One region of the Streptomyces sp. NPDC008086 genome, then DNA from elsewhere that is predicted to be linked to it. Evidence: predicted binding sites of a transcription regulator. Region 1 holds the regulator's gene; the other holds the start of a gene.

Region 1 (14,881 bases):
GGTGTGGCTGGAGGACGAGGTCGCCGGGCGCTGGGGCTACCCCAGGTCGGGCGAGGCCGAGGGCGGCTGGGCGGTCGACGGCACCGCGGGCACCGGGCCCCGGCTGGCCCGCGTCTGGCACGGCTCCGAGAACCTCATCGAGGAGCTGCGCCGCGCCCTGGAGAAGGAGCCGCCGCTGCCGCCCGATACCCACCGCACCGGACCCGCCCCCTACCCCTGGCCCGGTGACGCGCTCGGGGCGCGCGGGGTGCGCGGCACGGCGCTCGCGTACCGGCTGGTCGCCGGTGGCCGCCCGCTGGGCACGCTGGTCATCGGACGGGCCGACCTCATGCGCTTCCCCGACGAGGTCACCGGGCTCGTCGAGGACCTCAGCCGCCGGGTGGCCCTCGCCATCGGCGCGGCCCGCCAGTACGCCCGGCAGGCCACCATCAGCCGGGTCCTGCAGCGCGGACTGCTGCCCGGCGCGGTCGCGGAGATCCCCGGAGTGGTCAGCGCCCTGGTCTACGAGCCGTGCGACAAGGGCGGCCCGAGCGGCGACTTCTACGACCTCTTCCCGGCCGGCGACGGCCGCTGGTGCTTCGCCATCGGCGACGTCCAGGGCAAGGGCCCCGAGGCGGCCGTGGTGATCGGCATCGCCCGCCCCTGGCTGCGGCTCCTCGCCCGCGAGGGCTACCGCGTCGCCGACGTCCTCGACCGCCTCAACCAGCTCCTCCTCGACGACGCCACGGAGGCCGCCGACGCCGCCGCCCGCGCCCTCGTCGGCCCGGTCGCCCCCGGCGACGGCCCCCAGACCCGCTTCCTGTCCCTCCTCTACGGCGAGCTCACCCCCTTCGACGGCGGCGTCCGCTGCACCCTCGCCTCCGCCGGACACCCGCTGCCCCTGCTGCTGGGCTCGGGCGGCGAGGTCCACACCGCCGCACACCCGCAGACCCTCCTCGGGGTCGTCGAGGACGCCACGTACACCTCCGAGACCTTCGAGCTGCGCTCCGGCGACACCCTGCTGTGCGTCACCGACGGGGTCACGGAGCGGCGCAGCGGCTCCCGCCAGTTCGACGACGGCGACGGACTCGCGACCGCCCTCGCCGGGTGCGCGGGCCTGAACGCCCAGCTGATCGCGGAACGGATCCGCAGGCTGGTGCACGAGTTCAGCGGCCGTCCGCCGGAGGACGATCTGGCGCTGCTGGTGCTCCAGGCCGAGTAACCGGCGCGGTACGGGAGAATGGAGGACATGCCCTCCGCACTCCCCGACGGCGAACCCGTCCCCGCCGACGGCGCGCTCCCCGCGTCCGCGCTCGCCGGGTCCGCCGACCGCCCCCTCGGCTTCTACCTGCACGTCCCGTACTGCGCGACCCGCTGCGGCTACTGCGACTTCAACACCTACACCGCGACCGAGCTGCGCGGCACGGGCGGCGTGCTGGCCTCCCGCGACAACTACGCGGACACTCTGATCGACGAGATCCGCCTGGCCCGCAAGGCCCTCGGCGACGACCCGCGCGAGGTCCGCACGGTCTTCGTCGGCGGCGGTACGCCGACCCTGCTGGCCGCCGGTGATCTCGTACGGATGCTGGGGGCGATCCGCGACGAGTTCGGACTGGCGCCGGACGCGGAGATCACCACGGAGGCCAACCCGGAGTCGGTCGACCCGGCCTATCTGGCCACCCTCCGCGAGGGCGGCTTCAACCGGATCTCCTTCGGCATGCAGAGCGCGAAACAGCACGTACTGAAGGTCCTGGACCGCACCCACACCCCCGGCCGCCCCGAGGCCTGCGTCGCCGAGGCCCGCGCGGCGGGCTTCGAGCACGTCAACCTGGACCTGATCTACGGCACCCCCGGCGAGTCGGACGACGACTGGCGGGCCTCGCTGGACGCGGCCATCGGCGCCGGGCCGGACCACGTGTCGGCGTACGCCCTGATCGTCGAGGAGGGCACCCAGCTGGCCCGCCGGATCCGTCGCGGCGAGGTCCCGATGACGGACGACGACGTCCACGCGGACCGCTATCTGATCGCCGAGGAGACCTTCACCGCGGCCGGCTTCGACTGGTACGAGGTCTCCAACTGGGCGACCTCCGAGTCCGCCCGCTGCCTGCACAACGAGCTGTACTGGCGGGGCGCCGACTGGTGGGGCGCGGGGCCGGGAGCACACTCGCACGTGGGCGGGGTGCGGTGGTGGAACGTGAAGCATCCGGGGGCGTATGCGGGGGCGCTGGCGGCGGGGAAGTCGCCGGGGGCGGGCCGGGAGCTGCTGTCGGAGGAGGACCGGCGGGTGGAGCGGATCCTGCTGGAGCTGCGGTTGCGGGAGGGGGCGCCGCTGGGGTTGCTGCGGGAGGAGGGGCTCGCGGCGTCGCGGCGGGCGCTGGGGGAGGGGCTGCTTCAGGAGGGGCCGTATGCGGAGGGGCGTGCGGTGCTGACGTTGCGGGGGCGGTTGCTGGCGGATGCGGTGGTCAGGGATTTGGTGGACTGATCACTCGGACGTGTGAATCGGTGCGGAACGTCGGTTCGGTCCCTAACCTGATCCGTAGGCTGCCGCTAAAAGGACGCGGCGGATGTGGAGGGCCACGGAGATGACCGCTGTGGACGAGCGTGGGATGACCAAGTACTTCGAGGAGCTTGACCCTCCCGAGGGCGTCAAGGTCGAGCTTCTCCGGGGGGAAATCGTGATGATGGCCAGCCCTGATCTTGTGCACAACATGATCGTGGAAGATGTGCTGGACCAGATCCCACGTAAGCGGTGGTCTCGCCTACAGACCCAGGACGTCGACATTCTCGATGAGGCCAGTGAGCCAGTGCCGGACTTGGTGGTTCTTGAGCGCGAAGCCAGGCCCGCTTCGGGCCGCCTGCTGCCGTCCTCGCTGATCACGATGGTTGTCGAGGTGGTCTCCAAGACCAGCGTCCAACGGGATTACGAGATCAAGCGGTCCATCTACGCTGCCGGCAAGGTGCCCGTCTACCTCATTGTGGATCCGGTCATGGCGCAGTGCGTCCTGCTGACGAGGCCTGTCGGGAGGGGAGACAACGCCGATTACCAGCGGCAGCAGGTCACCAAGTTCGGGGCGCCCCTGCCGTTGGAGGAACTCGGGCTCGAACTCGACACCACCGAGTTCGGAACGTTCTCCAGCGTCAGGCCCCACCGCTACCCGTGACAAAGTCGATCAACTCCTCCACCCTCCCCAGCAACTCCGGCTCCAGGTCCTTGTAGGACCCCACCCGCTTCAGAATCGCCTGCCACACCGCCCCCGTGTTCTCCGGCGGCCACCCCAGCGCCCGGCACACCCCGGTCTTCCAGTCCTGCCCGTGCGGGACCTTCGGCCACCCGGCGATCCCCAGGGACGACGGCTTCACCGCCTCCCAGATGTCGATGTACGGGTGGCCCACGACCAGGGCGTGCTCGCTGGTCACCGACTCGGCGATCCGCCACTCCTTCGTGCCGGGCACGAGGTGGTCCACCAGGACACCCAGCCGGGCGTCCGGGCCGGGGGCGAATTCGGCCACGATCGCCGGCAGGTCGTCGACGCCCTCCAGGTACTCCACGACCACGCCCTCGATGCGCAGGTCGTCGCCCCAGACCTTCTCGACCAACTCGGCGTCGTGGCGGCCCTCGACGTAGATACGGCCGGCGCGGGCCACGCGTGCGCGCGCGCCGGGGACGGCGACGGAACCGGAGGCCGTACGAGTGGGGCGTACCGGCGCGGCCCCCGCGGGCCGTACGAGCGTCACCACCTTGCCCTCCAGCAGGAACCCACGCGGCTCCAGCGGGAACACCCGGTGCTTGCCGAAGCGGTCCTCCAGCGTCACCGTGCCCGCCTCGCAGCGGATCACCGCGCCGCAGAAGCCCGTGCCCGGCTCCTCCACCACCAGACCCGGGTCCGCCGGGACCTCGGGGGCCGGCTTGGGCTTCTTCCAGGGCGGGGTCAGGTCGGGGGAGTACTGGCGCATTCGGATGACGATAGGAGAAGCCCGGCCCGCGCGTCCCGCCGTTCAGCCCGACACGCCGAAGCGGGCGGCCAACGCGTCGCGCTGGCCTCGCACGAACCCCGCGTCCACCACCGCACCGTGACCGGGCACGTACAGCGCGTCCTCGCCGCCCAGTTCCAGGAGGCGGTCCAGGGCCGCCGGCCAGTGCGACGGTACGGCGTCGGGGCCGGCCTGCGGTTCACCGGACTCCTCCACCAGGTCGCCGCAGAAGACCACCTCCCGGTCCCCCAAGACCCCGGCCGGCACGAGCACGACCAGATCGTGGGCCGTGTGGGCCGGGCCCACGTTCGCCAGGAGGACCTGCCGGCCGCCGTCCAGGTCGAGCGTCCACTCGCCGCTGACCTGGTGGCGCGGGTGGACCAGCGCGTCGACCGCCTCGTCCGCCGCGTCCTGGTCCAGGCCGTTGCGCAGGGCGTCCGCGCGCAGCTCCGCCCGCTCGTGCGCGAACACGGTGTCCATGCCCACCGCCCCGTACACCTCGGCCCCCGCGAACGCCGCCGCCCCGAAGACGTGATCGAAGTGCGGATGCGTCAGCGCGAGATGAGTCACACGGTGACCGGCGAGCCACTGCGCCTGCGTCCGCAGTCGCGCGCCCTCCCCGAGGCTCGACCCGGCGTCGACGAGCAGCGCGCCACCGTCCCCGACGACCAGCCCCGCCGTGCAGTCCCAGCCCGGCAGCCGGCACCTGCCGACCCCGGCCGCCAGCCGTTCCCACCCCAGCTCTTCCCAAGTCACCGTCATACCGCGACGCTAAACGACACCACCGTCGGGCACGGTGGTGCGTGACCGGCCTTGCCCGGGGCGTACCCCACCGCCGTACACTGGCCGGGGACGGTTGGCACTCACCAGCGCAGAGTGCCAGGCGAGGCGCCGAGGGAACGACTTCTGGAGGTGTGCGCGATTGCTGAGTGAACGCAGGCTTCAGGTGTTGCGTGCCATCGTCCAGGACTACGTCGGGACCGAGGAGCCGGTCGGCTCGAAGGCCCTGACCGAGCGGCACAACCTCGGTGTCTCCCCGGCGACCGTCCGCAACGACATGGCGGCCCTGGAGGACGAGGGCTTCATCGCCCAGCCGCACACCAGTGCGGGGCGTATCCCCACCGACAAGGGCTACCGGCTGTTCGTCGACAAGCTCGCCGGCGTCAAACCGATGACCCCGCCGGAGCGGCGCGCCATCCAGAACTTCCTCGACGGCGCCGTGGACCTCGACGACGTCGTGGCCCGCACCGTACGGCTGCTCGCGCAGCTCACCCGGCAGGTCGCCGTCGTGCAGTACCCGTCGCTGACCCGGTCCACCGTCCGCCATGTCGAGCTGCTGTCCCTCGCACCCGCGCGCGTGATGCTCGTCCTGATCACGGACACCGGACGGGTCGAGCAGCGGATGGTCGACTGCCCGGCCCCCTTCGGCGAAGGGTCGCTCGCGGATCTGCGCGCGCGGCTCAACAGCCGGGTCGCGGGACGGCGCTTCAGCGATGTGCCGACCCTCGTCGAGGACCTCCCCGAGGCCTTCGACCTGGAGGACCGCGGCACCGTCTCGGCCGTGCTCTCCACCCTGCTGGAGACACTCGTCGAGGAGAACGAGGAGCGGCTGATGATCGGCGGAACCGCCAATCTCACCCGCTTCGGACATGACTTCCCCCTCACCATCCGGCCCGTTCTGGAAGCCTTGGAGGAGCAGGTCGTGCTCCTCAAACTCCTTGGCGAGGCCGGGGATTCGGGCATGACCGTGCGCATCGGGCACGAGAACGCCTACGAGGGACTCAACTCCACGTCCGTCGTGTCGGTGGGCTACGGTTCGGGCGGCGAGGCAGTCGCCAAGCTCGGCGTGGTCGGACCGACCCGCATGGATTACCCGGGAACGATGGGAGCGGTACGCGCAGTGGCACGGTACGTCGGACAGATCCTGGCGGAGTCGTAAGTGGCCACGGACTACTACGCCGTTCTCGGCGTGCGTCGCGACGCGTCGCAGGAAGAGATCAAGAAGGCCTTCCGGCGGCTCGCGCGCGAGCTGCACCCGGACGTCAATCCGGATCCGAAGACCCAGGAGCGGTTCAAGGAGATCAACGCCGCTTACGAGGTGCTGTCGGACCCGCAGAAGAAGCAGGTCTACGACCTCGGCGGCGACCCGCTGTCCCAGGCGGGCGGCGGCGGAGCCGGCGGCTTCGGCGCCGGCGGCTTCGGGAACTTCTCGGACATCATGGACGCGTTCTTCGGCACGGCGTCGCAGCGCGGTCCGCGCTCGCGTACGCGCCGGGGCCAGGACGCCATGATCCGGCTGGAGATCGAGCTCGACGAGGCGGCCTTCGGCACGACGAAGGACATCCAGGTCGACACGGCCGTCGTCTGCAACACCTGCAACGGCGAGGGGGCCGCTCCCGGTACCTCCGCCCAGACGTGCGACATGTGCCGCGGCCGCGGTGAGGTGTCGCAGGTGACGCGGTCCTTCCTGGGCCAGGTCATGACGTCCCGGCCGTGTCCGCAGTGCCAGGGCTTCGGCACCGTGGTCCCGACGCCGTGCCCCGAGTGCGCGGGCGACGGGCGGGTACGGTCCCGCCGGACCCTGACCGTCAAGATCCCGGCCGGTGTCGACAACGGCACACGGATCCAGCTCGCCGGTGAGGGCGAGGTCGGGCCGGGCGGTGGTCCCGCCGGTGACCTGTACGTCGAGATCCACGAGCTGCCGCACTCGATGTTCCAGCGGCGCGGCGACGATCTGCACTGCACGGTGACGATCCCGATGACGGCGGCGGCCCTCGGCACGAAGGTGCCGCTGGAGACGCTGGACGGCATGGAAGAGGTCGACATCCGGCCCGGCACGCAGTCCGGTCAGTCGATCCCGCTGCACGGGCGGGGCGTGACCCATCTGCGCGGCGGCGGGCGCGGCGACCTCATCGTGCACGTCGAGGTGCAGACGCCGACCAAGCTGGATCCCGAGCAGGAGCGGTTGCTGCGCGAGCTGGCCAAGCTGCGCGGCGAGGAGCGTCCGCAGGGGCAGTTCCAGCCGGGGCAGCAGGGGTTGTTCTCGCGGTTGAAGGATGCGTTCAACGGGCGCTGATGTGAGCTGCTGGGGGTCCGGGGGTCGTCCCCCGGGCAGGCACAGTCAGCCGGGGCAGCAAGGGTTGTTCTCGCGGCTGAAGGACGCGTTCAACGGGCGCTGAGCCCTGCTTCGACGGGTGCTGATCCCCTTGGGAAAATGTTGGCCTATGCCAAGGGGAAGGGCCGATTCGGACTTGTTCGGAGGACGTGACAACATGCCGTCATGTCCTCCGCGCTGACCGATCTCTTCCCTCATCCGATCGTGCAGGCCCCCATGGCAGGCGGCGTCTCCGTGCCGCAGCTCGCCGCCGCCGTGGCCGAGGCCGGTGGGCTGGGGTTCCTCGCCGCCGGGTACAAGACCGCCGACGGGATGTACCAGGAGATCAAGCAGCTCAGGGGGCTGACCGGGCGGCCGTTCGGGGTCAACCTGTTCATGCCGCAGCCCGAGTACGCGGACGCGGCGGCGGTGGACGTCTACGCCCATCAGCTCGCCGGTGAGGCCGCCTGGTACGAGACCGAGCTGGGCGATCCGGACAGCGGGCGGGACGACGGGTACGACGCCAAGCTGGCGGTGCTGCTCGACAACCCGGTGCCGGTCGTCTCCTTCCACTTCGGCGTGCCCAGCGGCGAGGTCCTGGAGTCCCTGCGGCGCGCCGGGACGTTCACCCTCGTCACCGCCACCACCCCGGACGAGGCCCTCGCCGTGCAGCGGGCCGGTGCGGACGCCGTGATCGTGCAGGGCGTCGAGGCGGGCGGGCATCAGGGGACGCATCGCGACAACCCGGAGACCGACGGTACCGGCATCGGGCTGCTCTCCCTCGTCGCCCAGGTCCGCGAGACCGTGAGCCTGCCCCTCGTCGCCGCCGGCGGCATCATGCGGGGCAGCCAGATCGCCGCCGCGCTCGCGGCCGGGGCGAGCGCCGCCCAGCTCGGCACCGCCTTCCTCGCCACCCAGGAGTCCGGCGCCAACGCCGTGCACAAGCAGGCGCTGACCAACCCGCTGTTCGTCCGGACCGAGCTGACGCGCGCGTTCTCCGGCCGCCCCGCCCGTGGCCTGGTCAACCGCTTCATGCGCGAGCACGGCCCGTACGCCCCCGCCGCCTACCCCGAGATCCACCACCTCACCTCACCCCTGCGCAAGAAGGCCGCCTCCTCCGGCGACCCGCAGGGCATGGCCCTGTGGGCGGGACAGGGGCACCGCATGGCCCGTGACCTGCCCGCCGGGCAACTGGTCGAGGTCCTGGCCGCCGAACTGGCCGCGGCGTCGACAGCGTTGTCAGCCTTCCCGCGGGGCGGTGCCGGCCGATGACCGCACCGGTGTTCGTCGTCGATTCCCTGGAGCGTGGTGTCGCCCCCTCGGGCGGCGAGTACGTCCTCGACGGGCCGGAGGGGCGGCACGCCGTCTCGGTGAAGCGGCTGCGGGCCGGCGAGGACGTCGTCCTCACCGACGGGCTCGGACGCTGGGCCGAGGGCGTCGTCAAGGCGGCCGAGGGCAAGGACCGGCTGGTGGTGGAGCTGGGGGCCGTCGCGCACGAGCCGCCAGCCCAGCCCCGAATCACCGTCGTCCAGGCCCTGCCCAAGGGCGACCGCGGGGAACTGGCCGTCGAGACCATGACCGAGACCGGCGTCGACGCGATCGTGCCGTGGGCGGCCGCCCGGTGCATCACGCAGTGGAAGGGTGAACGGGGCGCGAAGGCCCTCGGCAAATGGCGGGCCACCGCGCGTGAGGCGGGCAAGCAGTCGCGCCGGGTGCGTTTCCCCGAGGTCGCGGAGGCGGCCACGAGCAAGCAGGTCGCGGCGCTGCTCGCCGGGGCCGACTTCGCCGCCGTACTGCACGAGGACCGCGACTACGGCAGCGAGCCGCTGGCCACGGCGGCACTGCCCGCCGAGGGCGACATCGTGCTCGTCGTCGGACCCGAAGGCGGCGTGAGCCCCGAGGAGTTGGCCCTCTTCGAGGAGGCGGGGGCGAAGGCGTACCGTCTGGGCCGTACCGTCCTGCGGACCTCCACCGCCGGAACTGCGGCGACGGCACTGCTCCTCGGCCGCACCGGCCGCTGGTCCTGACCCGGGAGGTACCTACGCCGTGGAACTGGCCCAAGTACGACTGCTGGTCGGCGACTTCCCGGCCTGCTACCGCTTCTACGCCGACGTCCTCGGCCTCAAGCCGCAGTCGGGCGCGGTGAACGGGCCGTACGAGAAGTTCAGCCCCGCCACCGGCTCGGCCGGTATCGCCCTGCAGGACCGGGCGATGATGGCCGAGGTGCTGGGCGAACTCGGTGCCGCGGCCACCGGCCACCGGTCCCTGGTGGTGCTGCGGGTCGACGACCTGGACGCCTACTGCGCGCAGGTCACCGCACGCGGCGCGACCGTCCTGCACGGGCCCGCCCCGATGACGGACCGGATGCGCGTCGCCCATCTCAAGGACCCCGAGGGCAACCTGGTGGAGCTTCAGGAGTGGCTGCTGTTGCGGTCCTGATCCGGTGGGGGAGTGGCCGTATGCGCTCTACCGCGGCGGCCGGGACAGTGGCAGGCTGCCCTCTCATGGGGGCTTTCAGCAGGTTTCGGGGCCGTGCCGGCCGGCGCCCGCGAGTGGCGGGCGCGGTGGGAGTGGCCGTGCTCGCCGTCGGAGCGATGACCGCCTGTGATCCCGGTGGGCTCAGCAGCGCGACCGTGGCGTTCACCACCGACCAGACCGTGACGGCGGAGCTGGAGCGGCAGAAGGCGGACGTGCAGTGGCTCAACTGCACCGGCTCGTACGACAACGGCGACGGCAAGTCCGGCGCGGCGACGGCGAGTGCGAACACCGTCGTCAAGGTCGACTGCGAGGGCGAGACCTCCGACGGCAAGGACATCGTCGTCACCGGCCGGATCACCCGGGCCGTCAGCGGTTCCTGTGTGCGCGGGGACCTCGTCGCCAAGATCGGCGGCAAGGAGTGGTTCCACGTCAACGGGCTGGGCGACTGCGACGCCACGCCCTCGCCGGTCAACCCCTCCGGCGGCGGACAGCAGCCCGGGCCCACCGTCACCGTGACCGTCACCAAGACCGTCTACTGCAAGCAGCACCCGAACTGCTGGCCGGAGGGCAAGTGAGCGCTTTCGGCCGCGAGTTGGGCAAGTGATCCAAAGGTCTGTCCCCGGACGCCGCCCCTGCTTATGGTGATCGGGTGACTCAGCCCGCGACGCCCGGATCGTCTTCCTATCTCCGGTATCCGCATCTCCACGGTGACCTGGTCGCCTTCACCGCCGAGGACGACGTGTGGCTCGCCCCGCTCGACGGCGGCCGCGCCTGGCGGGTCAGCGCCGACAACGTGCCGGTCACCCTGCCGCGCATCTCGCCCGACGGCACGACCGTCGCCTGGACCTCCAGCCGCGACGGCGCCCCCGAGGTGCACATCGCGCCGGTCGACGGCGGCCCCGCCAGGCGCCTCACCCACTGGGGCAGCTGGCAGACCCGGGTGCGCGGCTGGACCCCGGACGGCCGGATCCTCGCCATCAGCACCCGGGGCCAGGCGGGCAGCCGCCGCACGTGGGCGCACACGGTCCCGCTCGACGGCGGCCCGGCCACCACCCTGCCGTACGGCCCCGTCGCCGACGTCGTGCACGGGCCGCAGCTCGTGCTCGCCTCCGCGCCGATGGGGCTGGAGGCCGCCCGCTGGAAGCGCTACCGGGGAGGTACGGCGGGGAAGCTGTGGATCGACCTCGCGGGCGACGGCGACTTCGTACGGCTGCACGCGGACCTGGACGGGAACATCGAGTACCCCGTGTGGGCCGGTGACCGGATCGCCTTCCTCTCCGACCACGAGGGGGTGGGCGCGCTGTACTCGTCCCTCGCGGACGGGTCGGACCTACGACGGCACACTCCTGTCGACGGGTTCTACGCCCGGCACGCAGCCGGCGACGGCACCCGCGTCGTGTACGCGTCCGCCGGTGAACTGTGGCTCCTGGACGACCTCGACGGGGCCGAGCCGCGCCGGCTCGACATCCGGCTCGGCGGACAGCGCACCGACCGGCAGGCGTACCAGCTGAACGCCGCCCGCGCCTTCGGGGAGGCCGCGCCCGACCACACCGCGCGCGGCAGCGCCGTCTGCGTGCGGGGTGCCGTGCACTGGGTCACCCACCGCTCCGGCCCCGCCCGCGCGCTCGCCGCCGAGCCCGGCGTGCGGGCCCGGCTGCCGCGCACCTTCCGGACGGAGGGCGAGGAGTGGGTGGTGTGGGTGACGGACGCGGAGGGCGACGACGCCCTGGAGTTCGCCCCGGCGACCGGACTCGCACCGGGTGCCACGCCGCGCAGGCTCGGCGCCGGACAGCTGGGCCGGGTCCTGGAGCTCGCCATGGCACCCGACGGGAGCCGGGCCGCGGTCGCCGCGCACGACGGACGGCTGCTGCTCGTCGAACGGGAGTCCGGCGAGGTCCGCGAGGTCGACCGCAGCGCCGACGGCGACGTGTCCGGTCTCGTCTTCTCGCCCGACTCGGCCTGGCTCGCCTGGTCACACCCCGGCCCGCGCCCGCTGTCCCAGCTGAAGCTCGCCAACACCACCGACCTGTCCGTCTCCGAGGCGACCCCCCTGCGCTTCCAGGACTACGCGCCCGCCTTCACCCAGGACGGCAAGCACCTGGTCTTCCTCTCCACCCGGGCCTTCGACCCCGTCTACGACGAGCACGTCTTCGACCTCGCCTTCGTGGTCGGCTCCCGCCCCCACCTGATCACCCTCGCCGCGACCACCCCGTCCCCCTTCGGTCCGCAGCGGCACGGCCGGCCCTTCGACGCGCCGGACAAGGAGGAGACCCCCGACAGCGAGGGCACCCCGACCACCCGCATCGACCTCGAAGGGCTCGCCGACCGGATCGTGCCGTTCCCTGTCGAGGCGGCCCGCTACACCAACCTGCGGGCCGCGAAGGACGGCGTGCTGTGGCTGCGGCATCCCGTGCGCGGCGCGCTCGGCACCACCCGGGCCACGCCCGACGACCCCGAGCCCAAGACCGAGATGGAGCGCTACGACCTCGTCCAGCGGCGGGTCGAGCATCTCGCCGACGACGCCGACCACTTCGAGGTCAGCGGCGACGGCAAGCGGGTCCTGCTGTGGACCGACAGCCGGCTCAAGGTCGTCCCCAGCGACCGGCGGGCCTCCGGCGACGACGACAGCGACTCGAACATCACCGTGGACCTGACGCGCGTACGGCAGACGGTCGACCCGTCGGCGGAGTGGCGGCAGATGTTCGACGAGACCGGCCGCATCATGCGCGACCACTTCTGGCGGCCGGACATGAGCGGCGTCGACTGGACGGGCGTACTGGACCGCTACCGCCCCCTGCTCGACCGGGTCGCCACCCACGATGATCTGATCGACCTGCTCTGGGAGGTGCAGGGCGAGCTGGGCACCTCGCACGCGTACGTCGCCGGGCGCGGCGGCTACGGCGGCGGGGCCCGGCAGGGACTGCTCGGCGCCGACATCTCCCGCCATCCGGACGGCAGTTGGCGCATCGACACGATCCTCCCCTCGGAGACCTCCGACCCCGACGCCCGGGCACCGCTCGCCGCGCCCGGGGTCGCGGTGCGGGCCGGGGACGCGATCCTGGCGGTGGCCGGGGTGCCGGTGGACCCGGTGACCGGGCCCGGGCCGCTGCTCGTCGGCACGGCGGGCAAGGCGGTGGAGCTGACGGTCTCACCGGCCGGGGGCGGGGAGCCGCGGCACGCGGTCGTCGTGCCGATCGCCGACGAGCAGCCGCTCCGCTACCACGCCTGGGTGGCCGACCGGCGGGCCTACGTCCACGAGAAGTCCGGCGGTCGGCTCGGCTACCTCCACGTGCCGGACATGCAGGCTCCGGGCTGGGCCCAGATCCACCGCGACCTGCGGGTCGAGGTCGCCCGCGAGGGCCTTGTCGTGGACGTCCGTGAGAACGGCGGCGGGCATACCTCGCAGCTGGTCGTGGAGAAGCTGGCACGGCGGATCGTGGGCTGGGAACTGCCGCGCGGAATGCGGCCGTACAGCTATCCGGCGGACGCTCCGCGCGGGCCCGTGGTCGCGGTGGCGAACGAGTTCTCCGGGTCCGACGGGGACATCGTCAACGCGGCGATCAAGGCGTTGGGGCTCGGGCCGGTGGTGGGGACGCGGACGTGGGGTGGTGTCATCGGCATCGACAGCCGCTATCGCCTGGTCGACGACACGCTGATCACGCAGCCGAAGTACGCCATCTGGCTGGAGGGGTACGGCTGGGACGTGGAGAACCACGGGGTGGATCCGGACGTGGAGGTGGTGCAGCGTCCGCAGGACTGGGTGGCCGGGCGGGACGCGCAGTTGGACGAGGCGGTGCGGCTCGCGTTGGCGGGGCTGGAGGAACGGCCGGCCAAGTCGGCACCGCCGCTGCCGGACCGGTGAGTTCTTCGCCCCCGCCGCCCCTACCCGTCCCATCCCCAGGGCTCCGCCCCTTCGACCCCGGGTCGTCTTTCGGGTGCGGGCCGGTGGGGGCTGGTCGCGCCCACGCGGCGGAGCCGCATATCGACACAGCCCCGCGCCCCTGAGGCACTCAGCCCGTCCGGCGTTTGAGGACGAGGCCCGGAGGGCCGATAGGGGGGTCTGGGGGGCGCAGCCACCGGGGATGGGACGGGTAGGGGCGGCGAGGGCGGGGAAGGGTGGGGCCCCGGCGATAGCATGCCCGTAAGAGATCATCCGGCGTGAGGAGGCACAGGCATGGCAGGGGAATCGAAGGACGACTGCTTGTTCTGCAAGATCGTCGAAGGGCACGTCCCGGCGACGATCGTCCGGGAGACGGACACGACCGTCGCCTTCCGGGACATAAACCCCCAGGCACCCACCCACGTCCTGGTCATCCCCAAGGCGCACTACCGGGACGCCGCCACCCTCGCCGCCGCCGACCCGTCCCTCGCCGCCGACGTCCTGCGCGAAGCCCAGGCCGTGGCGGACGAGGACAAGCTGGAGAGCTACCGCATCGTCTTCAACACCGGCTCAGGCGCAGGCCAGACCGTCTTCCACACGCACGCCCACGTCCTCGGCGGCCGCGGCATGCAGTGGCCCCCCGGATAACTCGCCGTGTCCGTACGTGAACTGGTCGTCCTCGGCACGGCCAGCCAGGTCCCGACCCGGCACCGCAACCACAACGGCTACCTGCTGCGATGGGACGGCGAAGGGATCCTCTTCGATCCCGGCGAGGGCACGCAGCGGCAGATGCTGCGCGCCGGGGTCGCGGCGCACGACCTGAACCGGATCTGCGTCACCCACTTCCACGGTGACCACTCGCTCGGCCTCGCCGGCGTCATCCAGCGGATCAACCTCGACAAGGTCCCGCACCCCGTCACCGCCCACTACCCGCTCTCCGGCCAGCGCTTCTTCGACCGGCTGCGGTACGCCACCGCCTACCGGGAGACCGTCGACCTCGCGCAGGCCCCGGTCAGCGAGGACGGGGTCATCGCCGACACCGGCGGCTACACGCTTCAGACCGCCCGGCTGTCGCACCCCGTCGAGTCCTACGGCTACCGCCTCGTCGAGCCCGACGGCCGCCGCATGCTGCCCGAACGCCTCGCCGCGCACGGCATCAAGGGGCCGGACGTGGGGCGGCTCCAGCGGGACGGCGTGTTCGGCGGGGTCTCCCTCGCGGACGTGAGCGAGGTGCGCCGCGGGCAGCGTTTCGCGTTCGTCATGGACACCCGGCTGTGCGACGGGGTGTACGCCCTCGCCGACGGCTGCGACATGCTCGTCATCGAGTCCACCTTCCTGGACGACGACGTCGAACTCGCCGTCGAGCACGGCCATCTGACCGCCGGTCAGGCCGCCCGCGTCGCGCTGGAGTGCGGCGTACGGCATCTCGTGCTCACCCACTTCAGCCAGCGCTACAGCGAGCCGGACGAGTTCGAGCG
Region 2 (14,881 bases), on a different contig from region 1:
CGTCATCCGCTCCTCGACGTCCGGCCGGCGGGAGCGCTCGCGCAGGAACTCGGCGTCGGCCCCGAGCCCGTGCACCCCGATCCAGGTGGTGCTCAGCGGCGGCGCGCCCGTCGGGGTGTGCTCGATGTGCTTCGGCTCGCTCGGCACGGGCGAGTACACCTGGATCCGCTCGGCGTCGATCTCGTTCGCGCAAGCCATGAAGCCGGACGCCCACCGCCAGGTCAGGAACGCCAGCCGGTCCGCGCCGAGCATCCCCCACACCAGCTGGGACCGGATGTCGTCCGGCAGCATCCGGAAGTACTCCGCCGGCGCCCACGGCGTGTGCGAGAAGTGGCCGATCCGCACGTCCGGGCGCAGCTCGCGCAGCATCCCCGGCACCAGGCACAGGTGGTAGTCCTGCACCAGCACCGCCGCGCCCGGCGCCGCCTGCCGCGCCAGTTCCTCCGCGAACGCCCGGTTGTAGGTCTCGTACGCCGCCCACTGGCGCCGGAACTCCGCGTCGAAGACCGGCTCCAGCGGCGTCTGGTACAGCATGTGGTGGACGAACCAGAGGACCGAGTTCGCGATGCCGTTGTACGCGTCGGCGTGCACGTCGGCCGGGATGGGCAGCATGCGCACGCCCTCCTCGCCGACCCCGCGCCGCACCGCCTCCCGGTCGCCGTCGGACAACGCCGAGCACACCCACAGGGCGCCCGCGTCCGGCCCGATCGCCGACAGTCCGGAGACGACACCTCCGCCGCCCCGCTTGGAGCGCAGCGAGCCGTCGCCCTGCACCTCGTACGAGACCGGGCCGCGGTTCGACGCGACCAGCACCTTGGCAGCACCCTGTTCGGCAGCACCCTGCGTGGAAGCCATACGCGTCAACCTAGCCCGGCTCGGAAACGCTCAAACGTGCGGTTCAGCTCAGTGGCGCATCATCGTCCGGCCCGTATACGGCGGGTGTCCGTCGTTCACGCGACCTTCCTCGTCGCGTACTCCGCGATCTCCACCATCGGCGGCCGCTCCTCCGTGTCCACGGAGTACGTACGCGGCTCGAAACCGTCCTCGCCCCGCTCGAACTGGGTGAGGGACGGGCGGACCAGATGGCCCCGGGCCAGCCTCAGCTGGGCCGTGCGATAGATCGCCGCGGACATCCGGCCGAGGGCCTGGCCGTCCTGATGGCGGTGCTTGCGCACGCCCACGTCCACCTGGGCCAGCGCGTCGAGGCCCACCAGGTGCAGGGCGTCGACCAGCATGCCCAGCTCCACGCCGTATCCGACGGGGAACGGCAGTTGTTCCAGCAGCGACCTGCGGGCCGCGTACTCGCCGCCGAGCGGCTGCACGAAGCCGGCCAGCTGCGGCCAGTGCATGTTCAGCAGCGGGCGGGCCATCAGTTCGGTGACCCGGCCGCCCTGGCCCGCCGCACCGCCCAGGGGACGGTCGTACATGCCCTTGACCAGGTCGATCTCGGGGTCGGTGAGCAGCGGGCCGACGATGCCGGAGACGAAGTCGGAGGAGAAGTCCTTCAGGTCGGCGTCGATGAAGCAGACAATGTCCCCGGTCGTGACGAGCAGCGAGCGCCACAGCACCTCGCCCTTGCCGGGCACGGCCGGGACGCGCGGGAGGATCGCGTCCCGGTGCACCACGGTCGCGCCCGCCGCCGCGGCGACCTCGGAGGTGCGGTCGGTGGAGCCCGAGTCGACGACGACGATCTCGTCGACCAGCGGCACCTGCCGCATGAGGTCGTGACGGATGACCGCGACGATGTCGCCGACGGTCTCCTCCTCGTCGAGCGCGGGCAGGACGACGGAGACCGACCGGCCCGTACGCTGTTTGGCGGCCAGGATCTGGTGGAGCGGGCGATCGCTCGCGGACCAGGAGCGGGTGCTCAGCCAGCGCTCGACTTCTTCCAGCACGTAAGCGGCTCCTTCGCGTGTGATCCATCTCGCGGTTCGGACGACTATCTCAACTGTCCAGGTTGTCGGTTACAGTCTTGAACAACGCGGGTGACCATCGCATGTCCTGGTTGGCCGCCGACCACAACTTCATACCGCTCATCCAGAGGGGCAGAGGGATACGGCCCGATGAAGCCCCGGCAACCCTCCAGCCGGTCTCGTTCACGCGAGGCTCCCGGCTAGGGAAGGTGCCAAATCCGTCTCACGGCGAGATGCGTCGTGAGGAAGATGAGGAGAAAGGGCCTCGCCTCACATGGCTGCGCAGACTGTTGCAAGCACCACCGACTCCACCACCGCTTCCACGGTAGACCTCGGCCCCGCCGCCGCGCTCTCCTGTCGCGAGTGCGGTCACCGGGTGCCCCTCGGGCCGGTCTTCGCCTGCGAGGAGTGTTTCGGCCCGCTGGAGATCGCCTACGACTTCTCGGCCTACGACACCGAGGAGCTCCGCAAGCGGATCGAAGCGGGCCCCGCGAACATCTGGCGCTACGCGCCCCTCCTTCCCGTCCCGGCCGACGTGGCTACCAAGCCGAACATCAACCCCGGCTGGACCCAGCTCGTCAAGGCCGACAACCTCGCCCGTGAGCTGGGCGTGGACGCCGGCAAGCTGTTCATCAAGGACGACTCCGGCAACCCCACGCACTCCTTCAAGGACCGCGTCGTCGCCCAGGCCCTGGAGGCGGCCCGCGCCTTCGGCTTCACCACCCTCTCCTGCTCCTCCACCGGCAACCTCGCCGGCGCGGTGGGTGCCGCGGCCGCCCGGGCCGGCTTCCGTTCCTGCGTCTTCATCCCGCACGACCTGGAGCAGGGCAAGGTCGTCATGGCCGCGATCTACGGCGGCGAGCTCGTCGGCATCGAGGGCAACTACGACGACGTGAACCGATTCTGCTCCGAGCTGATCGGCGACCCGGCCGGTGAGGGCTGGGGCTTCGTCAACGTCAACCTGCGGCCGTACTACGCCGAGGGCTCCAAGACGCTCGCGTACGAGATCTGCGAGCAGCTCGGCTGGCAGCTCCCGGACCAGCTGGTCGTCCCGATCGCCTCCGGCTCGCAGCTCACGAAGATCGACAAGGGGCTGCAGGAGCTGATCAAGCTCGGGCTCGTCGAGGACAAGCCATACAAGATCTTCGGTGCGCAGGCCGAGGGGTGCTCGCCGGTGTCGGTGGCCTTCAAGGCGGGGCACGACGTCGTACGGCCGCAGAAGCCGAACACCATCGCCAAGTCGCTGGCGATCGGCAACCCGGCGGACGGGCCGTACGTGCTGGACATCGCCCGTCGTACCGGGGGTGCGGTGGAGGACGTGACGGACGAGCAGGTCGTCGACGCGATCAAGGTGCTTGCGCGGACCGAGGGGATCTTCGCCGAGACCGCCGGTGGTGTGACCGTGGGCGTGACGCGGAAGCTGATCGAGAACGGACTGCTCGACCCGACCCTGACGACTGTCGTGCTGAACACCGGCGACGGACTCAAGACGCTGGACGCGGTGGCCGGTACGGGGCTTACTGCGACCATTCGTCCCAACCTTGATTCGTTCCGCGAGGCTGGTCTCGTCTAGGGGCCTGTCCCATGGATTTTCGTCTGCGGGCCGTGGGGGCCGGTCGCGCAGTTCCCCGCGCCCCTAGGGGCGACTACCCGACCGGAGGTCATACGTGAGCGTCAACGTCCGCATCCCCACCATCCTGCGTACCTACACGGGTGGCCAGGCCGAAGTGACAGCCGAGGGCGGCACCCTCGGCGAGGTCATCGCCGAACTGGAGAAGAACCACACCGGGATCGCCGCCCGGGTGCTGGACGACCAGGGCAAGCTGCGTCGGTTCGTGAATGTCTACGTCAATGACGACGACGTCCGTTTCGAGCAGGGGCTGGAGACGGCGACGCCGGACGGTGCGGGCGTTTCCATCATCCCGGCCGTCGCCGGTGGCTGATCGAGGCTGACCGAATGACCGATCATTACCTTCGGTAACCCCGGTCACCGAGAGTTCATCGAATTGCCCCCTCCGTGAGAGAAGCGGAGGGGGCAATTCTGTGTGGTTGAGCGAGGTACAGTTGGGGAACGCGTCGCCGATCCAAGGGTCGGCGCCCCTTTATCTCCACCGCGAGCCCGACAAGAAGTAGCCAAAGTGTGCGGGTTTTTTGCGGCTTTTGTTCCGTTTGCCGGGTCCGACTTGACCTGAAGTCAGCGGAATTGTCCCCACATTCCCGACCGGTCGTGCCCGGATTTCTCGTCCGATTGACCTGTTGCAGACGGCAGTTGGGCAGATACATTCAGCCGCGGTCGACGCGTTCCGGCGCACGCCCCCGACCGATGGGGGGTGAGGTCTGACCCGGATCCGCGAAGTGTGGATCTGTGCAAGGGCCAGTAATAGGGGAGTTAGGCATGGCTCAGGGCACCGTCAAGTGGTTCAACGCGGAGAAGGGGTACGGCTTCATCGCGGTCGACGGTGGTGCGGATGTTTTCGTCCACTACAGCGCGATCCAGATGGACGGGTACCGCACCCTGGAAGAGGGCCAGCGGGTCGATTTCGAGATCTCGCAGGGTCAGAAGGGGCCGCAGGCGGACATGGTCCGGCTGGCGACCGGCTGAAGCACGCGTCGACTTAACAGCAGCGACGTTCTTCTTCGAAGGGCCCGCACCTCCCGGGGTGCGGGCCCTTCGCCGTGCCCAGCCACAGGGGGGCGATCCCCGAGAGCCGCTTGCGCCCGCCCGTCGCCCGACCGCCACCCCACATCGAGCCCTCGCTTCGCGAGGGCGCCTTGCACTCTCCGGGGGCGAGTGCTAATCATTGGCGTTAGCACTCTGAAGGTGAGAGTGACAAAGAAGGACCGGGTCGGTGAGGCCCGCAGGCCGGGTGGGGCAAGGAACCACAAGGCATGTGAGCCGTCCGTCGCGGGCGCGGGCGCGGTCCGAAGGAATCACCCCCAGTCCTGGAGGGACCACTTCACATGGCCAAGATCATCGCGTTCGACGAGGAGGCGCGGCGCGGCCTCGAGCGCGGCATGAACCAGCTCGCGGACGCCGTCAAGGTGACGCTCGGCCCCAAGGGTCGCAACGTCGTCCTCGAGAAGAAGTGGGGCGCCCCCACGATCACCAACGATGGTGTGTCCATCGCCAAGGAGATCGAGCTCGAGGACCCGTACGAGAAGATCGGCGCCGAGCTGGTCAAGGAAGTCGCCAAGAAGACGGACGACGTCGCCGGTGACGGTACGACCACCGCGACCGTTCTCGCCCAGGCCCTGGTCAAGGAGGGTCTGCGCAACGTAGCCGCCGGCGCCAACCCGATGGCCCTCAAGCGTGGTATCGAGCGTGCCGTCGAGGCCGTCTCCGCCGCCCTGCTCGAGCAGGCCAAGGATGTCGAGACCAAGGAGCAGATCGCCTCCACGGCCTCCATCTCCGCCGCCGACACCCAGATCGGCGAGCTCATCGCCGAGGCGATGGACAAGGTCGGCAAGGAAGGCGTCATCACCGTCGAGGAGTCCCAGACCTTCGGTCTGGAGCTGGAGCTCACCGAGGGTATGCGCTTCGACAAGGGCTACATCTCGGCGTACTTCGCCACCGACATGGAGCGTATGGAGGCCGTCCTCGACGACCCGTACATCCTGATCGCCAACTCCAAGATCTCCGCGGTCAAGGACCTGCTCCCGCTGCTGGAGAAGGTCATGCAGTCGGGCAAGCCGCTGCTGATCATCGCCGAGGACGTCGAGGGCGAGGCCCTGTCGACCCTGGTCGTCAACAAGATCCGCGGCACCTTCAAGTCCGTCGCGGTCAAGGCCCCGGGCTTCGGTGACCGTCGCAAGGCCATGCTGAACGACATCGCCATCCTCACCGGTGGCGAGGTCATCTCCGAGGAGGTCGGTCTCAAGCTCGAGAACACCTCCCTGGACCTCCTGGGCAAGGCCCGCAAGGTCGTCATCACCAAGGACGAGACCACCATCGTCGACGGTGCGGGCTCCTCGGACCAGGTCGCGGGTCGCGTGAACCAGATCCGTGCCGAGATCGAGAACAGCGACTCGGACTACGACCGCGAGAAGCTCCAGGAGCGCCTGGCGAAGCTCGCCGGTGGCGTCGCCGTCATCAAGGCCGGTGCCGCGACCGAGGTCGAGCTCAAGGAGCGCAAGCACCGCATCGAGGACGCCGTGCGCAACGCCAAGGCGGCCGTCGAGGAGGGCATCGTCGCCGGTGGTGGCGTGGCCCTGCTGCAGGCCTCCGGTGTCTTCGAGAAGCTGGAGCTCGAGGGTGACGAGGCGACGGGTGCCGCCGCGGTCAAGCTCGCGCTCGAGGCTCCGCTGAAGCAGATCGCCGTGAACGCCGGTCTTGAGGGCGGCGTCGTGGTGGAGAAGGTCCGCAACCTCACCCCGGGTCACGGTCTGAACGCCGCGACCGGTGAGTACGTCGACCTGGTCGCCGAGGGCATCATCGACCCGGCGAAGGTGACGCGGTCCGCGCTGCAGAACGCCGCGTCGATCGCTGCGCTGTTCCTCACCACCGAGGCTGTTATCGCCGACAAGCCGGAGAAGGCCGCCGCGCCTGCCGGTGGCGGTATGCCGGGCGGTGACATGGACTTCTGATCGGCCTCGGGGTCTTTGACCTCCGGTTGATCAACGTCCTTGCCGAGGGCGGCACTTCCTGTTGCGACAGGGGGTGCCGCCCTCGGTGTTTTGGCGGGTGCGGGCCGGTGGGGGCTGGTCGCGCAGTTCCCCGCGCCCCTAAAAGAAGGGCACTGCAGCCAGCGCCCCTTTAGGGGCGCGGGGAACTGCGCGACCAGCCCTCGTGTAGCCGCCGTCGCTACGAAACCTGTCCCCCTCCTTGGGAATGCGCAGCATCACACTCGCCGTTGCTTAATGTGGTGCAACAATGCGTGTGCACATACTGACCGGTATAAGCAACCCCGTTCCAAGGAGCCCTCCACGTGACCGTCACCCAGCCCGCCGCCTCCCGGGCGGCGCAGATTCTGTCTCGGCCGACCGTCATCAATGGCCTGACCGTGCCGAACCGCATCGTGATGGCGCCGATGACGCGCATGTTCTCCCCGGGCGGCGTCCCCGGCGAGGACGTGCTGTCGTACTACGCGCGGCGCGCAGCGGCCGGCGTGGGCCTGATCGTCACCGAGGGCACGTACGTCGGGCACGACTCGGCCGGGCAGAGCAGCCGGGTCCCGCGGTTCCACGGGGAGGAGCAGCTGGCCGGCTGGGCGAAGGTCGCCGACGCGGTGCACGCGGCCGGCGGCACGATCGTGCCGCAGCTGTGGCACATCGGCATGGTGCGCAAGGAGGGCCAGTCGCCGTATCCCGAGGCCCCCGCCGTCGGCCCGTCCGGCATCCGCATCGGTGAGACCGAGCCCACTGGCAAGGAGATGACCCAGCGCGACCTCGACGACGTCATCGCCGCCTTCGCCCAGGCCGCGGCGGACGCCGAGCGCATCGGCTTCGACGGCGTCGAGCTGCACGGCGCCCACGGCTACCTCGTCGACCAGTTCCTGTGGGCGGGCACCAACCGCCGCACCGACGCCTACGGCGGTGACCCGGTCGCCCGTACGAAGTTCGCGGCGGAGATCGTGGCCGCCGTACGGGAGCGGGTCTCCGCGGACTTCCCCGTCATCTTCCGCTACTCGCAGTGGAAGCAGGAGGCCTACGACGCCCGGCTCGCCGAGACCCCGGAGGAGCTGGAGGCCATCCTCACCCCGCTCGCCGCGGCCGGCGTCGACGCCTTCCACGCCTCCACCCGCCGCTACTGGATCCCGGAGTTCGACGGCTCCGACCTCAACCTGGCCGGCTGGACGAAGAAGCTCACCGGCAAGCCCACGATCACCGTCGGCTCGGTCGGCCTCGACGGCGACTTCATCGGCGCGTTCATGGGCGAGGGGTCCACGGTCAAGGGCTTCGACGACCTCCTGGACCGCCTGGAGGCCGAGGAGTACGACTTCGTCGCCGTCGGCCGCGCGCTGCTCCAGGACCCTCAGTGGGCGGCGAAGGTCCTGGGCGGCCGCTTCGACGAGCTGGCGCCGTACGACGCGGCCTCGCTGAAGACCCTGAGCTGACGTAGGTCCGGTCATCCCTCCCCGTGAGGGGTGACCTGCCTCGCTTGAGTAAGTCAATCAACTGACTTAAGGTTGCCTCGGTCAATCACGCGTGCCTTACGCGTGCTTTCGCGCCCGTACGCCGACGGAGGCCCCGAAATGTCCCACCCCCCATCGCCGAGAACGAATGCCGTGGTGGCGGTGCTGGCCTTCGCCGGGATCGTCGTCTCGCTGATGCAGACCCTGGTCATCCCGATCGTCCCGGAGCTGCCGCGGCTGCTGGACGCGCCCGCGTCGGACACGGCCTGGGCGGTCACGGCGACGCTGCTCGCGGCGGCCGTCGCCACGCCCGTGATGGGGCGGCTCGGCGACATGTACGGCAAGCGGCGGATGCTGCTGGTCAGCATCGTGCTGCTGGTGGCCGGCTCGGTGGTCTGCGCGCTGAGCGACTCGCTGGTTCCGATGATCGTCGGACGGGTGCTCCAGGGCCTGGCCTCCGGTGTGATCCCGCTCGGCATCAGCATCATGCGTGACGAGCTCCCCGCCGAACGCCTCGGCTCCGCCACCGCCCTGATGAGCGCCTCCCTCGGTATCGGCGGTGCGCTCGGTCTGCCCGCCGCCGCGCTGATCGCTGACTACTTCAACTGGCACGTCCTGTTCTGGACGTCGGCCGGCATGGGGGTCGCGGCGCTGGTGTGCGTGCTGCTGTTCGTGCCCGAGTCGAAGGTGCGCACCGGCGGCCGGTTCGACTTGGTCGGCGGCGTGGGCCTGGCGGTCGGCCTGGTGTGTCTGCTGCTGGCCATCTCCAAGGGCGCCGACTGGGGCTGGGGCAGTGGCACGACGCTGGGACTGTTCACCGCGGCCGCGCTCGTCCTGCCGACATGGGGCTGGTGGGAGCTGCGGACCGGGCAGCCGCTGGTCGACCTGCGGACCACGGCCCGCCGCCAGGTCCTGGTCACCAACCTGGCCTCGATCGCCGTCGGATTCGCGATGTTCGCGATGAGCCTGGTCATCCCGCAGCTCCTCCAGCTCCCCGCGCAGACCGGCTACGGCCTCGGCAAGTCGATGCTGGTCGCGGGCCTGTGCATGGCGCCGTCCGGCCTGGTGATGATGGCGACGGCACCGGTGTCAGCCGCGATCTCCCGGACCAAGGGCCCGAAGGTCACGCTGATGGTGGGTGTCCTGATCATCGCCCTCGGCTACAGCCTCAACATCGTCCTGATGTCCGAGGTCTGGCACTTCATCCTGGTGGCCTGCGTCATCGGCACCGGCGTCGGCTTCGGCTACGGCTCGATGCCCGCCCTCATCATGAGCGCCGTACCGGCGTCGGAGACGGCCGCCGCGAACAGCCTCAACACGCTGATGCGCTCGCTCGGCACGTCCAGTGCGAGTGCGGTCGCCGGTGTGATCCTCGCCCAGATGACGACGAACCTCGGCGGCTACGCGCTGCCGTCCGAGAACGCCTTCAAGGTGGTCCTCGCCGTGGGTGCGGGAGCCGCGCTGCTGGCGTTCGTGGTGGCGTCGTTCATCCCGCGGCAGGGGGCCGCTGCCGCGGACGGGGAGCCGGTGAGGTCGGAGGGCTCGGCCGAACCGGCGGGGGCGGCCAAGCGGTAACCGGCGGAACTACAGGTTGCCGAGCGGCTCGATGTCGACCTTCACCGGGGTGCCCCAGACGCGCAGCACCTCGTAGTCGGTGAACTCGTGCACCAGCCGGTAGGCCATCGCCGGGCGCGGGCCGCGGCGGGCGGCGGCGAGGTAGAGCTCGGCCTCGCGGCGGTCGCGGCGCGGGGTGCCGCACAGCTGCCACTCCTGGCCGTTCCACAGCTCCGGCAGCCAGCGCTGCTGGGGCTGCGGGCGGTCGCCCCGGACTCCGTAGCGGGAGGGGACGGGGTGCTCGGGGGCGTAGGGAGCGGCCGGGCCGGAGCCGTTGAACTCGGCCCGGCGGGCCGCGCGGCGACGCGTCTCGCAGAGCAGGCAGAGGTCGGGAGCGGCGGTGTCGACCGGGCCGTTCGGGTGCTCCGGGCAGCGCGTGGTCGGGGCGGCGCTGGTGACGCTCTCGTCGAGGAGATCGAGGGCGCGGCGGAGGTCGGCCTTGACCTCGTGGAGTTTGGCGTCGGAGGTGTCGGCGGTGAGGGATTCGCCGTGTTCGCCTACGAGGCGGAGGGCTCGGCCGAGGGCGGTCAGCTGGGCGTGGTTCATCGGGTGGCTCCGGGGGCTTGCGGGGGCCGGCTGGCGTGCTCGGGTGCTGGGGGCAGCCTTCAGCATGCACATGGGGAGGCTCTGCCTCCAACCGGGCCGCGGCCCGGTGGGTCCGTGCGGGCGTCAGTCGGCGTAGTCCTTGAGCTCCTCGGTGTTCAGGGTGATGCCGACGGGGGCGGGCAGCTCGACGATGGACCCCCATGGGTAGGACGATGCCTGGAGGTACCGTCCGTCCTTCGGCTCGCTGTACACCGTGACGGTGTCGATGTCGCGGTCGATGAGGAGGTAGACGGGAATCTTGGCCCCTGCGTAGCCGACGGGCTTGTCGATACGGTCGCGTTGGTTGGTGTCCCGGTCGTGAGAGGTGATCTCTACGGCCATGAGGGCGCCGTCGGATGCCGACCACTCGCCATGACCCTTGAAGTGGCCCACCGGTGCCAGGAACCCGTCCGTACGGGCGCGGCCCTTGCGGTATGTCTCGGCCTTGACGCCCCGCTCGGGCATGAGATTCAGCTCAGGCCGTTGCTGCATGCATTGGCGCACGAGCCACATGAAGATCTCGCCGTGATTGCCGTCCGGCATGGCCTTGACTACGACCCTTCCGTTGATGTACTCGAGCCGCACGGTTTCCGGAGCTGCGGCGGCCAGCTCCTCGAATTCGTCGACGTCGAGCGGCCCGTGCCGGATGCACAGCCGCCCGCCGAGGAACTCCAGCCTGTCGCGCAGCTCCTCCGGAGCCCTGCGGACGAGTTCATCGAAGTCCTCGACGGACATCTGCGGGCGCTCAGCGGTGTCTGGGGTCATGGCGTCGCCTCCTTCCTCCCATCCTGCCCTGGAGTGGTGGCGCCGGACCGTGGGAGCTGTCACGCGGGTGTCCTTTCGTGTCGTCGTTGATCCATTGCGGCACGGATTTCCGCCGCGCGGGCTTGGACTGTGGAGGCTTGCGGAGGCGCGTGGTGGCGACTGGGGGCGCCTTCGCCCCGGCACGTTCCGCAGACGCCGCCCGGTAGGGCCTCCGGGCGGCCGGGGACTCCGCACTTGGCGCATTCCAGGATGCGCAGGGGTGGACGGGGCGGGGCCGGTTCAGGGGGGATTTTGGTGGTGAGGCGGGTGCGGAGCAGGGCGGCCGGGTGGTGGACCGGGGTCGGGAGGCCGGTCGTCAGGGCGCGGCGTACGTCCGTGTCGGTGGCGCCTCGCGCGTACCACTCGGCGACCAGCGGCGCGAGCATCGCGCACTCGGCGGCCGACAGCGACAGCGCGGGGGCCTCGCGGCCGAGGGCGGCCAGCAGGACGTGGGCGCGGGAGCGGGTCTGACGGGGCGGGCCGTCCGGTGGGGGCTCCCGCGGTACGTCACCCCTCGTGAACGCAGCCCACCACGCGTCGTCGCGTGCGGTACGGGAGAACCACGATCGGGTGATCCAGCGGGCGCTGCCCGACGCGGCGGTCAGGTGCTCGCGGCCTCGGCGCAAGTGCCCTGCCCGCTGGAGGTTGTTGAGGGCCGTGCGGAGCGCGCACTGTCCGTACGGGAGCTGCTTGGCCAGCGTCTTTACGGAGATGTCGGCGCCGTCGGGCAAGCGGTCGATGTACGCGGCGATCGCGGCTTCCCGGGGTGGGAGTGCGGCGAAGTCGTGGTTCGTGCGGGGGTGTTGGTCCGGCGCCGACCTTTTTCCGTAGCCCGGGTTGGCCATTGGGTGCGGGGTCGCGTGCGCGGACGGGGAGGCAGCACTAAAGTTGGCGTCAGCCATGGGATCGAACCTGTTTTTCGATCTTGTAGGTCAAGCCCCCGCAGGTGTTGCGAGCACCTGGCGGGGGCTGTTCGTTATTCGGGCACGCTAGACGACCATCACTGTGCGTGGCAAGCCGAACTCGTCAAGTCAACTCGCGGGGTGGGAGGGCGGGTTGAGGCCCTCCAACCATTCCTTGAAATGGCGGCTCGGGGCTGGCCGCTTGAGCCCCGGGCGCGCTCAGCCCATGCTCTTCGCGCCGTCCAGGGCCTCGCGGATGATGTCGGCGTGGCCGGAGTGCTGGGCCGTCTCGGCGACGACGTGCATCAGCACCCTGCGGGCCGACATCCGAGCCCCGGGCTCGTTCCACGGTGCCTTGGGCAGCAGATGCGTGACGTTCAGGTCGGGCAGGGTGGTGACCAACTCGTCGGTCCGGGCCGCCACTTCCTCGTAAGCCGCCAGGACGCCGGCCAGCGTCTCACCGGGCAGCATCCGGAACTCGTCGGCCCGCGCGGCCCAGTCCTTCTCGGTCATGGCGGTGAAGTCGGGCATCGCGGACGGGCCGTGCAGGATGAACTCGGCCCAGTGCCGCTCCACCGACGTGACGTGCTTGATCAGGCCGCCCAGACACAGCTCACTGACCGTGGTCCGCTGTCCCGCCTGCTCGTCGGTCAGGTCCCGCGTGGTGAACCGCAGGAAGTGCCGCTGCTTGGCGAGTGCTTCCAGGATGTCGGCGCGCTCGCCGGTGGCAGGGGTGGTGGCGTTGTTGTGCGTGGTCTCAGTCATGACAGCCACGCTAGGGGGCAACTAGGTCAGATCCTGACCGCTTCGAACGAAGGCCGCCCAAGATGATGCGCGGAAGATGAGCTTCGGGCCGTGGGGGTTCTTGGAGTCGCGGACGGGAACGACGGTGGGGTGGCCGTCGGCCACTTCGAGGCAGTCGCTGCCGCTGCCGCCGCTGTACGTCGACTTGCGCCAGCGGGCAATTTCCAGGCACTCGTTGCCGCCCCCGCCGCTGTAGCTCGACTTGTGCCAGGTAGCCGTGCTCAGGTCGTACTCAGGGATGTTCCTCATGTGCGTAATCCTGCGCCACCTGCTCGATCAACGCCAGGGACTTCTGAGGCGAAAGCGCGGAGGCCGTGAGGAGTTCGAAGGTGAACCTGAGCTGGGCGACGGTGGCCGGGTCGTCCTCCAGTCGCCCAGTGCTGGGCCCCTCGAAGTAGACCAACGGAGGGGCGTCCTCGAAGTCCATCAAACGCAGCGAACCCTCCATCGACTTGTGTGCTCCCGCACTGAAGGGAAGTACCTGCACGATGACGCGGCCCCGCCGGGCCAGGTCGGCGACATGGCGCAGGGCCTCCGCCATCACCGCACGCCCACCCGTTTCGCGGCGCAGCACCGCCTCGTCAAGCACCATCCACAACATCGGCGTTGTTGGGTTGTCGAGTAGACGCGTCCGCTCCATCCGGCCCGCCACCCACTCGTCGATGGTCTCTTCGGGTGCCGTCGGGGCATAGGCGCGGTTCACGGCGTGGGCGTACGCCGGAGTCTGCAACAGCCCCGGGATCAGCAACGGCGCGTACTGCCTGATCGCCGTCGCTTGTGCCTCTGCCTCCGCCGCCTCCGCGAAGTGCTCCGGATACCGGGACTTGTTCGCCGCCTCGCAGTTCCGCTCGAAGAACCCGTTCGTCCCCAGCACCTCGTCCACCAGCGGAGCCATCTCCGGCCGCAAGCGCCGCGTCCCCGCCTCCAGTTGCCCCACGAACGTGCCGCTGACGAACAACCTCAGGCCCAGGGCCTCCTGGCTGAGGCCCTTTCTTTCGCGGGCGTGACGTAACTCCGCGCCCAGCAGCGCGCGGGGTGATGACGACGGGTCGAGGTCCTTGGGTCCCGGCATGGCAGCTCCAGGTCGAACATCGGAGATGTTGGTGTCTCCCGTATGGCCAGGCTAGAGCCGTGACCGCCACGCTGTGTTGTGAATCGCAAACTCTGTGTGGACCGTGGAGGCAAGTGTGCCGTCGACCGAAGAAGTGGTGGCGTCGTTGCGGGAGGCGCTCGTGGGTGCCGGGGTCGTCCTGCCGTCTCTGTGCGTGGATCCGGTGACCGGCGCCGGTGACGAGCCGTTCCCGCTCGTGGACCTCGGGCGCTGCAATGTCCGTGTCGCCGAGAAGCTGGCGTCGGTGGTGCGGGGCGAGCGGCCGGCCGTCGGCAGTCATGCCGTGGACGTGCGGGACGGGCGTATCGGCGAGGTCAGGGGGCACGTGGGCGGCCGGGTGCAGTTGCGGCCCGTCGAGGGTGGGCGGGAGTGGGACTGCCCGCCGGACGCGGTGCAGGTGGCGCCGCGCGGGGAGGTGCTGCGGGCGCAGGTCCGGGGCGCCAACCGGGAAGGGCAGATGCGTTGCTGAGCCAACGGCCGGGCCGGCCGGGCGGGAAGGGCGTTTGGGACCAGACCTTCCCAACCTTCCCACCCGGTCCTGCCGGAGGCCGTGTCAGCCGAGCTTGGCCGCCTGGGCCTCGATCACGGCGGTCGGCTGCTCGAACGCCTCACCGCGGGTGACCGCGGCGATGTTGAAGGACGAGAAGCCCGCGAGCGTGCCGCCCTGGCGGAAGACGACGACCTTGGTCTCGCCGGCGCTGCCGTCCTGCTTCGTGCCCACGGTCCAGGCGACGGCGTCCTCGCCGGCCGTGAGCTTCTCCTCGGTGACCTTCGTGACCTGCTGCTTCTCACCGTCGACCGTCATGGCGAAGCCCCCGGCGCACTTCTTGCCCGCCTCCCGCAGCGTGGTGAGGGTCTGCTCGGCGCCGCCGGCCTCGTAGGACCACAGGGAGGTCATCGTCTTGGTGATGTCGAGCGAGTCGAGGGTCGCCTCCTCGGCCTCCTTCTCCGACATCTCCGCGAGCTCCTCCATCGACGGCATGCCCTTCTTGGACGCCTCGGACTCCTGGACCACGAGGCGCTGGACGGTCGCCGCCGGCTTGCCCGCCGGGAGGGCCGACAGCACCTGCCCGACGG

The links. The regulator HrcA, encoded in region 1, represses chaperone genes, less so after heat shock. The targets are predictions, from matches to a motif close to TTNGCACTCNGNNNNNCNGAGTGCNAA.
Positions count from the first base shown of each region.
Region 2: the regulator HrcA is predicted to act here: its motif matches at 4,721-4,747, upstream of groL (chaperonin GroEL).

Region 1 covers NZ_JBIBIA010000004.1:637,619-652,499, forward strand. Annotated here, with positions in the region: gene ACFZBP_RS17030 (SpoIIE family protein phosphatase) at 1-1,201, shown strand, start outside; gene hemW (radical SAM family heme chaperone HemW) at 1,229-2,461, shown strand; gene ACFZBP_RS17040 (Uma2 family endonuclease) at 2,562-3,140, shown strand; gene ACFZBP_RS17045 (DUF3097 family protein) at 3,118-3,933, opposite strand; gene ACFZBP_RS17050 (MBL fold metallo-hydrolase) at 3,976-4,713, opposite strand; gene hrcA (heat-inducible transcriptional repressor HrcA) at 4,874-5,890, shown strand; gene dnaJ (molecular chaperone DnaJ) at 5,891-7,027, shown strand; gene ACFZBP_RS17065 (nitronate monooxygenase) at 7,232-8,317, shown strand; gene ACFZBP_RS17070 (16S rRNA (uracil(1498)-N(3))-methyltransferase) at 8,314-9,072, shown strand; gene ACFZBP_RS17075 (VOC family protein) at 9,092-9,484, shown strand; gene ACFZBP_RS17080 (hypothetical protein) at 9,550-10,098, shown strand; gene ACFZBP_RS17085 (S41 family peptidase) at 10,173-13,385, shown strand; gene ACFZBP_RS17090 (histidine triad nucleotide-binding protein) at 13,698-14,051, shown strand; gene ACFZBP_RS17095 (ribonuclease Z) at 14,058-14,881, shown strand, end outside.
Region 2 covers NZ_JBIBIA010000006.1:170,154-185,034, forward strand. Annotated here, with positions in the region: gene ACFZBP_RS22160 (trehalose-6-phosphate synthase) at 1-855, opposite strand, end outside; gene ACFZBP_RS22165 (glucosyl-3-phosphoglycerate synthase) at 951-1,895, opposite strand; SAM riboswitch class I at 2,031-2,169, shown strand; gene thrC (threonine synthase) at 2,188-3,486, shown strand; gene ACFZBP_RS22175 (MoaD/ThiS family protein) at 3,581-3,856, shown strand; gene ACFZBP_RS22180 (cold-shock protein) at 4,309-4,515, shown strand; gene groL (chaperonin GroEL) at 4,875-6,497, shown strand; gene ACFZBP_RS22190 (NADH:flavin oxidoreductase) at 6,839-7,966, shown strand; gene ACFZBP_RS22195 (MFS transporter) at 8,105-9,559, shown strand; gene ACFZBP_RS22200 (hypothetical protein) at 9,569-10,144, opposite strand; gene ACFZBP_RS22205 (Uma2 family endonuclease) at 10,268-10,948, opposite strand; gene ACFZBP_RS22210 (hypothetical protein) at 11,008-11,889, opposite strand; gene ACFZBP_RS22215 (DinB family protein) at 12,109-12,654, opposite strand; gene ACFZBP_RS22220 (DUF397 domain-containing protein) at 12,676-12,942, opposite strand; gene ACFZBP_RS22225 (Scr1 family TA system antitoxin-like transcriptional regulator) at 12,926-13,765, opposite strand; gene ACFZBP_RS22230 (hypothetical protein) at 13,881-14,273, shown strand; gene ACFZBP_RS22235 (hypothetical protein) at 14,358-14,881, opposite strand, start outside.